3 regions of the Streptomyces sp. NPDC091282 genome follow, and region 1 is predicted to be linked to each of the others. Evidence: riboswitches for the same ligand, from Rfam matches in the RefSeq annotation. Region 1 holds a riboswitch; each other region holds the start of a gene.
What was found. A riboswitch is a leader RNA that binds a small molecule or an ion and turns the genes downstream of it on or off. The one in region 1 is predicted to bind thiamine pyrophosphate.
Positions count from the first base shown of each region.

Region 2: another riboswitch for thiamine pyrophosphate. It lies ahead of ACIQOE_RS37520 (thiamine ABC transporter substrate binding subunit); the one in region 1 lies ahead of thiC (phosphomethylpyrimidine synthase ThiC).
Region 3: another riboswitch for thiamine pyrophosphate. It lies ahead of thiO (glycine oxidase ThiO); the one in region 1 lies ahead of thiC (phosphomethylpyrimidine synthase ThiC).

Region 1 is NZ_JBIVUX010000005.1:287,416-290,685, forward strand. It holds gene thiC (phosphomethylpyrimidine synthase ThiC) at 1-1,800, opposite strand, end outside; TPP riboswitch at 1,793-1,970, opposite strand; gene ACIQOE_RS24715 (YibE/F family protein) at 2,042-3,270, shown strand, end outside.
Region 2 is NZ_JBIVUX010000011.1:214,447-217,716, reverse strand. It holds gene ACIQOE_RS37525 (iron ABC transporter permease) at 1-679, opposite strand, end outside; gene ACIQOE_RS37520 (thiamine ABC transporter substrate binding subunit) at 715-1,785, opposite strand; TPP riboswitch at 1,862-1,969, opposite strand; gene rlmN (23S rRNA (adenine(2503)-C(2))-methyltransferase RlmN) at 1,987-3,093, opposite strand.
Region 3 is NZ_JBIVUX010000001.1:373,970-377,239, reverse strand. It holds gene thiS (sulfur carrier protein ThiS) at 1-154, opposite strand, end outside; gene thiO (glycine oxidase ThiO) at 151-1,320, opposite strand; TPP riboswitch at 1,318-1,429, opposite strand; gene ACIQOE_RS01755 (FAD-dependent oxidoreductase) at 1,559-2,797, shown strand; gene ACIQOE_RS01750 (Rv2175c family DNA-binding protein) at 2,896-3,261, shown strand.

The DNA.
Region 1 (3,270 bases):
GTCGGCGATGGGCAGATACACCCGGTTCCCGCTCGCCGCGAACTCCTTGGACTTCTGGGCCATGCCCTCCTCGATCTCACCCCGGCTTCCGCCGTGCTCGCGGCGGATGTCCTGGGAGATCTTCATCGAGCAGAACTTCGGTCCGCACATCGAGCAGAAGTGCGCCGTCTTGGCGGGCTCCGCCGGGAGCGTCTCGTCGTGGAACTCGCGGGCCGTGTCCGGGTCCAGGGCGAGGTTGAACTGGTCCTCCCACCGGAACTCGAAGCGGGCGTCGGACAGCGCGTCGTCCCATTCCTGCGCGCCCGGGTGGCCCTTGGCGAGGTCGGCCGCGTGGGCGGCGATCTTGTAGGTGATCACGCCGGTCTTGACGTCGTCCCGGTTGGGCAGGCCCAGGTGCTCCTTGGGCGTGACGTAGCAGAGCATCGCCGTGCCCCACCAGGCGATCATCGCGGCACCGATGCCGGAGGTGATGTGGTCGTACGCGGGCGCGACGTCCGTGGTCAGCGGGCCGAGCGTATAGAACGGAGCTTCATCGCAGATCTCCTGCTGAAGGTCGATGTTCTCCTTGATCTTGTGCATCGGGACATGGCCCGGGCCCTCGATCATCGTCTGTACGTCGAAACGCCTGGCGATCCGGTTGAGTTCCCCGAGCGTGCGCAGCTCCGCGAACTGGGCCTCGTCGTTGGCGTCGGCGATGGAGCCGGGGCGCAGGCCGTCGCCCAGTGAGTACGTGACGTCGTAGGCGGCGAGGATCTCGCAGAGTTCCTCGAAGTTCTCGTACAGGAACGATTCCTTGTGGTGCGCGAGGCACCAGGCCGCCATGATCGAACCGCCGCGCGAGACGATGCCGGTCTTGCGGTTGGCGGTGAGCGGCACGTACGGCAGCCGTACGCCCGCGTGGACGGTCATGTAGTCCACGCCCTGCTCGGCCTGTTCGATCACCGTGTCTTTGTAGATCTCCCAGGTCAGCTCCTCGGCCCGGCCGTCGACCTTCTCCAGTGCCTGATACAGCGGCACGGTGCCGATGGGGACGGGGGAGTTGCGCAGTACCCACTCGCGGGTGGTGTGGATGTTGCGGCCGGTGGAGAGGTCCATGACCGTGTCGGCGCCCCAGCGGGTCGCCCAGGTCATCTTCTCCACCTCCTCCTCGATGGAGGAGGTCACCGCGGAGTTGCCGATGTTGGCGTTGACCTTCACCAGGAACCGCTTACCGATGATCATCGGCTCGATCTCCGGGTGGTTGACGTTGGCCGGCAGCACGGCCCGCCCCGCCGCGATCTCCTCACGGACGACCTCGGGGGAGACGTTCTCCCGGATGGCCACGTACTCCATCTCCGGGGTGACCTCGCCCCGGCGGGCGTAGGCCAGTTGCGTGACCGCCTCACCGTCCCGGCCGCGGCGCGGCTGGCGCGGACGGCCCGGGAAGACCGCGTCCAGGTTGCGCAGCCCGCCACGCGGAGCGGTGTGCTTGATCCCGTCGTCCTCGGGGCGGACGGGGCGCCCGGCGTACTCCGCGGTGTCCCCGCGGGCGATGATCCAGTTCTCCCGCAGCGGCGGCAGGCCCCTGCGGACGTCGGTCCCGACGAGCGGATCGGTGTACGGGCCGGAGGTGTCGTAGAGCGTGACCGACTGCCCGTTGGTGAGATGCACCTGACGGACCGGCACCCGGAGGTCGGGGCGCGAACCCTCGACATACCCCTTGTGCCAGCCGATGGACTTCCCGGCCTCCGTGGACGGTTCACCCGGAACGGGCGATTCGTCCTGACTGGAGGCAGGCGTGCGTACGTCCTTGTTGGTCATGAGACCTACTCCCTACGCCGGCATTACCCGGTAACAGGTTCGGCGGTCGACGCAGCGGCTTCCGTCGGGCGGCGTTTCCTGTGAAACATCACTCGTTCCACGTGAAACATCGCGAATACGGAGGTCAGCGCCCTCTCAGCCCGGTGCTCCGAGCTCCCGCGTGTGCAAAGGTGCCTCCACGCTAGCGTCAATTCGGGCGCGGTGAACAGAGGGCCCCTGTCGTTCTTGCGATGATCTGGCGGTGACCACGACACAGCAGCACCCCTATCCGCCCCCCGACCCGAGGCGTGGCAACGGCGCCGGGCAGGGCGGGGGAACCGGCCACGGGGGCCATGGTGCCGGTGACGGACCCGGCCACGGACCGGGTGGCACGCACACGCAGGGCCACGGACGGGACGGCGTGCACGACCAGGGGCACGCCCACAGTCACGACGACGGCCACTCCCACGGCCACCCGCCGGGTCAGGGCTCCGGTCAGGGCGGTTCCGGGGCAGGCGGCGGACACGGTCACTCGCACAGCCACAGCCATGGACCCGCCACGCCGGTCTCCAAGCACCTGCGCAAGGTCATCGCGGCGATCCTCATCCCCTTCACCGCCGCGGTCGTGGTCGGCCTCGCGGTGCTGTGGCCCGGTGGCGCTCCGCCGCACGAACGCACCGGCGTCGGCTTCGACCGCCAGACCCAGCAGGCCACGGTGACGAAGGTCATCTCGGTCAGCTGCAAGTCCGTCAACGCCTCCGGGGGAGGCTCGGCCGGGGACACCTCCACCGGCGAGGGCGACTCGGCGAAGCCGGAGGACGGCACCTGCAAGAAGGCAACGGTCCGGGTCGGTACCGGAAAGGACACGGGCCGCACGTTCACCGAGATCGTGCAGCCCGACCAGTCGCGGCAGTTGCACGAGGGCGAGAAGGTCGTGGTCGCCTACGAGCCCTCGGCGCCCAGGGATCTGCAGTACTCGGTCACCGACGTGAACCGGAAGTTCCCGATGGCGCTGCTGGCCGGGATCTTCGCGCTCGCCGTCGTCGTGGTGGGCCGGCTGCGCGGTGTGATGGCCCTCGTCGCGCTCGCCGTCAGCTTCATGGTGCTCACCCTGTTCATCCTCCCGGCGATCCTGCAGGGCTCGAATCCGCTGCTGGTGGCGGTGGTCGGGTCGAGCGCGATCATGCTGATCGCGCTGTACATGTGCCACGGCCTGTCGGCCCGGACCTCGGTGGCGGTCCTCGGCACACTGGTGTCGCTGTGCCTGATCGGCGTCCTCGGTTCGGAGTTCATCGACTGGGCGGCGCTCACCGGCAACACCGATGACAACACCGGCCTGATCCACGGCCTGTACCCGTCGATCGACATGAGCGGTCTGCTCCTGGCCGGCGTCATCATCGGCTCCCTCGGTGTCCTGGACGACGTGACGGTGACCCAGACCTCGGCCGTCTGGGAACTGCACGAGGCCAACCCGACGATGGGCTGGCGCGG
Region 2 (3,270 bases), on a different contig from region 1:
TGGCGAGGTCGAAGATCTCCGAGGTCTGCCGGTAGATCTCCACTTCGAGGGTGGAGAAGGCCGGTCCGCCGAGGATCTGCACCACGCCGAAGGAGGTGAAGGTGAACAGGAAGACCATCAGCGCGGCGGCGGCCACGGCGGGCGCCAGCGCGGGCAGGGTCACCTTGCGCCAGGCGCCGAACGGCGAGACGCCGAGCATCCGCGCGGCCTCCTCCTGACGCGGGTCCAGTTGCGCCCACAGCCCGCCCACGGTCCGTACGACGACCGCGTAGTTGAAGAAGACGTGCGCGATCAGGATGGCCCACACGGTGGTGTCCAGCCGTACGCCCCACAGCTCGTCCAGGAGTCCGCCGCGGCCGACCAGGGCCAGGAACGCCGTGCCGACCACCACCGTCGGCAGGACGAAGGGCACCGTCACCACGGCCCGCAGCACCTGCTTGCCCGGGAAGTCCAGGCGGGCGAAGACGTAGGCGGCGGGCAGCGCGGCCAGCAGGGTGAGGCCGGTGGAGGCGAGCGCCTGCCAGGTGGTGAACCACAGGACGTGCCGGATGTCGGGCTGGCCGACGACGTCGGCGATCCGCCCGAACCGCCAGCCGCCGTCGGCCTTCAGGCCGCGGGTGACGATCGCCGCGACCGGCCAGGCGAAGAAGACGGCGAAGAACGCGACGGGCACGGCCATCAGGCCGAGCCGCGCCGCGCCGCCGCGCGTGCCGGTCACTTGAGTACGAGCGAGGTCCACGACTTGACCCACTGGTCACGGTCGGCGGCGATCCTGTTGGGCGCCATGGTCTCGGGGGCCTTCGCGGCCGGACCGTACTTCGTGAACTCGGCGGGCACGCCCGCGCCCTCGGCCACCGGGTACACGAACATGTTCAGCGGCATGTCCTCCTGGAACTCCTTGGAGACCAGGAAGTCGAGGAACGCCTTGCCGCCCTTGGTGTTCGAGGCGTTGCTCAGCAGCCCGGCGAACTCGATCTGGCGGAAGCAGGTGCCGGCCGCGACGCCGGTGGGCGCGGTGCTCGGCTTCGGGTCGGCGTAGATGACCTCGGCGGGCGGCGAGGAGGCGTAGGACACGACGAGCGGCCGGTCGCCCTTGGCCTTGCGGCCGCCGGCCGAACCGGAGAACTCCTCGTTGTAGGCCTGCTCCCAGCCGTCGACGACCTTCACGCCGTTGGCCTTGAGCTGCTTCCAGTAGGTCTGCCAGCCGTCGTCGCCGTACCGGGCGGCGCTGCCGAGCAGGAAGCCGAGTCCCGGCGAGGAGGTGGCCGCGTTCTCGGTGACGAGGAGGTTCTTGTACTGCGGCTTGACCAGGTCGGCGAAGGAGGTGGGCGGGGCCAGCTTGTGCTCGCTGAAGTAGGCCTTGTCGTAGTTGACGCAGATGTCGCCGTAGTCGACGGGCGTCACCCGGTGCTTGGCGGCGTCGAGCTGGTAGGCGGTGCCGACCCGGTCGAGGCCCTTGGCGGCGTACGGCTGGAAGAGGCCGTTGTCGAGGGCCCTGGACAGCAGGGTGTTGTCGACGCCGAAGAAGACGTCGCCCTGCGGGTGGTCCTTGGTGAGGATCGCCTTGTTGACGGCCTGGCCGGCGTCGCCGTCCTTGAGGACGCGCACCTTGTAGCCGGACTGCTTCTCGAAGTCCTTGAGCACGTTCTTGGAGACGGCCCACGAGTCGTGGCTGACCAAGGTGACGGTCTTGGAGTCGGCCGGGTCGCCCGCGGACGACCCGCACGCGGACAGCGTGAGCAGACCGAGCCCGACGGCCGCGGACACGAAGGTCTTGGTGTGCACTGGTGTTTTCCTCCTGGGGTGGACCAGGAAGAGACGCGGCCCCACCCGGTGGAACCACCCGGGCAGGGCACAACAGCTTGAGTGATGACCGAACTTCCTACCCAGAATGACCTGGGCGAGGTTCAGAGGGTCTGCGGCCCGATTGCCGCACTCTCAGCGCTGTGGCGCTCCCCTGTCGGAATATGAAGATGTGCCCAGATCCTACCGCTCGGTCGCCGCCAGCTGACCGCACGCTCCGTCGATCTCCTGGCCACGGGTGTCCCGGACGGTGACGGGCACACCGTGCGCGGCGATCGCCTCGACGAAGGCCTTCTCGTCCTCGGGCCGCGAGGCCGTCCACTTCGAACCCGGCGTCGGGTTCAGCGGGATGAGGTTGACGTGCACGGGCTTGCCCCTGAGCAGGCGGCCCAGCCGGTCCCCGCGCCACGCCTGGTCGTTGATGTCACGGATGAGGGCGTACTCGATCGACAGCCGCCGCCCGCTCTTCTCGACGTACTCGAACCCGGCGTCCAGGACCTCGCGCACCTTCCACCGGGTGTTCACGGGGACGAGGGTGTCGCGCAGCTCGTCGTCGGGCGCGTGCAGGGAGATCGCCAGCCGGCACTTGAGGCCCTCGTCGGCGAACCGGTGGATCGCCGGCACGAGCCCGACCGTGGACACGGTGATCCCGCGCTGCGAGAGGCCCAGACCGTCCGGAGCCGGGTCGGTCAGCGCCCGGATGGCGGTGACGACCCGCTTGTAGTTGGCCAGGGGCTCGCCCATGCCCATGAACACGATGTTGGAGAGCCGCGCCGGACCACCAGGCACGTCCCCGTCCCGCAGCGCCCGCATCCCGTCCACGATCTGGTGGACGATCTCCGCGGTGGACAGGTTCCGGTCCAGACCCGCCTGCCCGGTCGCGCAGAACGGGCAGTTCATCCCGCACCCGGCCTGCGAGCTGATGCACATCGTCACCCGGTCCGGGTAGCGCATCAGCACGGACTCCACGAGCGTGCCGTCGAACAGCCGCCACAGCGTCTTGCGCGTGGTCCCCTCGTCGGTCGACAGATGCCGGACGACGGTCATCAGCTCGGGGAGCAGCGCCTCCCGCAGCCGGTCCCGGGAGCCGGCCGGGATGTCCGTCCACTGCTCGGGGTCGTGCGCGTACCGCGCGAAGTAGTGCTGCGCGAGCTGCTTGGCTCGAAACGGCTTCTCCCCGATCTCCGCCACCGCGTCCTTGCGCTCGGCGGGCGTGAGATCGGCGAGATGCCGCGGCGGCTTCTTGGCTCCGCGCGGCGCGACAAAGGTGAGTTCTCCGGGCTTGGGCATGGTGGTACCAGTGTCGCAGATCCACTTGGGTGACCTGCGGCTGTGGCCGGCTACGACTGTCGTCAGCGGAGCTGCGGCTCGGCGTGGGCGACTCGGACCATCTCTGTGAACGGCCCCAGGAGCGGGGAATCCCCTGGCCCGGTGTGCTGCGCTGCGGTTGCAAGGATCTTGCGCCAG
Region 3 (3,270 bases), on a different contig from region 1:
CGAGCGCCGTGCCCGGCCACTCGCCGCGCGGTACGACGGTCTCGTTGACCGCCGCGGCCACCCCGGACGGCGCGGCCGTCAGGGACCTGACGAGCGTGTCGAGAGCGGTGCCCGGGTCGATCACCCGGCGCTCCCCGTTGACGGAGATGTTCATGCGGTCTGCTCCAGGAGTGCGCCGGGGACGGGGCCGAAACGCTTCGGCGTGAACGGGCGGGCCTCTTCCGGCGGCTCCCCGCCGGTCAGCAGCTCCGCCATCACGTCTCCCGTGACGGGCGTGAGCAGCACCCCGTTGCGGTGGTGCCCGGTGGCCAGCAGCAGCCCGTCCAGGCGGGTCGGCCCGAGCAGCGGCGCGTTGTCGGGGGAGCCGGGGCGCAGCCCGGCCCGGGTCTCGGTCAGCGGCAGCTCGGTGATGCCGGGCACCAGCTCGTGGGCGTCGCGCAGCAGCTCGTACACGCCGCCCGCGGTGACCGTGGTGTCCCAGCCCAGCTCCTCGCTGGTCGCGCCGACGACCAGCTCGCCGTTCTCCCGGGGCACCAGGTACAGGTGGCCGCCGCGCACCACGGCCCGCACGGTCCGGCTGAGGAACGGCGCGTACCGGGCGGGCACCGTCAGCCGCAGCACCTGCCCCTTCACCGGCCGCACCGGCGGCAGCACGTCCTCGGGCACGCCCGCCAGCCGCCCGCTCAGGCTGCCGCCGGCGAGCACCACCCGGTCCGCGGCCAGCCGTTGCCCCGCGCGGGTGACGGCGCCGGTGGCCCGCTCCCGCACCACCTCCAGGCGCTCGGCCCAGTCGCGGTGGAAGACCACCCCGGCCCGCTCGCACGCGGTCACCAGCGCGGCCGCCAGCCGGCGCGGGTCGATCTGGTGGTCGCCGTCCACCCGCAGCCCGCCGCGCACACCCGGCGCCAGCATCGGCTCCAGGCGCCGGCACTCCCGTCCGGACAGCCAGGCCGAGTCCAGCCCCGACCGCTGCTGGAGGGCGTGCAGGTCGCGCAGGTGCGCGCGGTCGTCGGCGTCCAGCGCGACCGCGAGCGTGCCGCAGCGCCGGTAGCCGAGGTCGTGGCCGGTCAGCTCGGTGAGTTCGGCGGCGAAGCCGGGATAGCGGCGGGCGGAGGCCAGGTTGAGCCCGAGCAGGGTCTGCTCGCCGTGGTGCAGTTCGGTGACCGCGGCCAGCATCCCCGCCGCCACCTGCGCGGCCCCGCCGCCGGGTTCGGGGTCGGCGACAGCGGTGGCGAGCCCGCGCTGCGCGGACCGCCAGGCCGTGACCAGGCCGATGATGCCGCCCCCGATGACGAGGACGTCGGACGTATGTGCGGACATGGGCGTCCAGCCCCTCCCTTCGCCGGCATGACCCGGATCAGGTTCGTACGGTCGGAGGCCGCCAGCCTCCCTCTCAGCCCGGTGCGTCCGGGCTCCCGCGTGTGCTTCCCGGCCACCCTAGCCCGCGCCGCCGCGCCCCCGTAAGACGGCCTGCCCGGGCGGTGTGGAACAGGTCACTCAGCACGCCCGCTGACTGACTCTTTGTCAGTTGTCTATCGTTCGTGTCTATGGTGATCACGTGAGCGAGCAGACGCAGCGACGGAGCACGTCACAGACGCGGCGCGTGGTCGTCGTCGGCGCGGGCATGGCCGGCGTGCAGACCGCCGTGGCCCTGCGCGAACAGGGCTTCACCGGCACGGTGACCCTGATCGGCGCCGAGCCGCACCAGCCCTACGACCGGCCGCCGCTCTCCAAGGCGGTGCTGCTCGGCAAGGCGGAGGGCTCCGCCTTCGAGGTGGACTTCGAGACGCTCGGCATCGAGCTGGCGCTGGGCCGCGACGCGCTCGGCGTGCGCCTCGCCGACCGCGAGCTGGACACCGAGGCAGGCCCGGTGCCGTACGACGTCCTGGTGCTCGCCACCGGCGCCGAACCGGTCACGCTGCCCGGCACCGAGGGCGTGCCCGGCGTCCACCTGCTGCGCACCCTGGACGACGCCGAGCGGCTGCGGCCCGTGCTCGCCCGGCAGCACGACATCGTGGTGGTCGGCGCGGGCTGGATCGGCGCCGAGTTCGCCACCGCGGCCCGCGAGGCGGGCTGCGCGGTGACCGTCGTGGAGGCCGCCGACCGCCCGCTCGCGGGAGCGCTCCCGGCCGAGGTGGCCGCGCCGATGGCCGCCTGGTACGCCGACAGCGGGGCCGACCTGCGCACGCACACGCGCGTGGCACGCGTCGAACCCGGCGCCGTGGTGCTCGACGACGGCTCGCGGGTGCCCGCGGGCGCCGTCGTGGTCGGCATCGGCGCCCGTCCCGCGACCGCCTGGCTGGCCGGCTCCGGCATCGGCCTGGGCCGGCACGGCGACGTGCTCGCCGACGACCGGCTGCGCACCGGCGTCCCGGACGTCTACGCGGTCGGCGACTGCGCCTCCTTCCCGTCCGGCCGCTACGGCGAGCGCCTGCTGGTCCACCACTGGGACAACGCCCTGCAGGGCCCGCGCACGGTGGCCGCCAACATCCTCGGCGAGTCCGACGCGGTCTACGACCCGGTGCCGTACTTCTGGTCGGAGCAGTTCGGCCGCTTCGTGCAGTACGCCGGGCACCACGCGGCGGCCGACCGGCTGGTGTGGCGCGGCGATCCGGCGGGCCCGTCCTGGAGCGTCTGCTGGCTGCGCGAGGACCGCCTGGTCGCCCTGCTGGCGGTGGGCCGTCCGCGCGACCTGGCGCAGGGCCGCCGCCTGATCGAGGCGGGACGCCGGATGGACGCCGAGGCGCTGGCCGACCCGGCCCGCCCTCTGAAGAACGCGACCGCGGAACCGGTCTAGGGGCGGCGGGGGAGGAGCGGCGCGCCGATGCACGGCGCCGCCGCGTCCGGGCGACCACCGATCGCACCCCGCCCGCCGAAACGCCTACCCTTGACCCCGTGACCGAGATTGACGCAAAGACCGATGCTCTCGTCCCCGCCTGGCTCACCGTCCCCGACATCGCAGAGATGCTCGGCATCGATGTGGTGCGCGTGCGGCAGCTGGTCAAGGAGGGCCAGCTCATCGCCGTCCGCCGTGGTGAGAACCGGGCGCTGCACGTCCCCGCCGCCTTCATCGACGGGGACAAGGTGGTCAAGGGCCTGTCCGGGACCCTGACGCTGCTGCGGGACGACGGCTTCACGGACGAAGAGATGCTGGAGTGGCTTTTCACGCCCGACGAGACCCTGCCCGGCACCCCCGCGCAGGCACTCAGCGAGAATCGTGGCACGGAGGTGAAGCGCCGCGCCCAGGCGCTCGCCGTCTGAGGCAGGCAG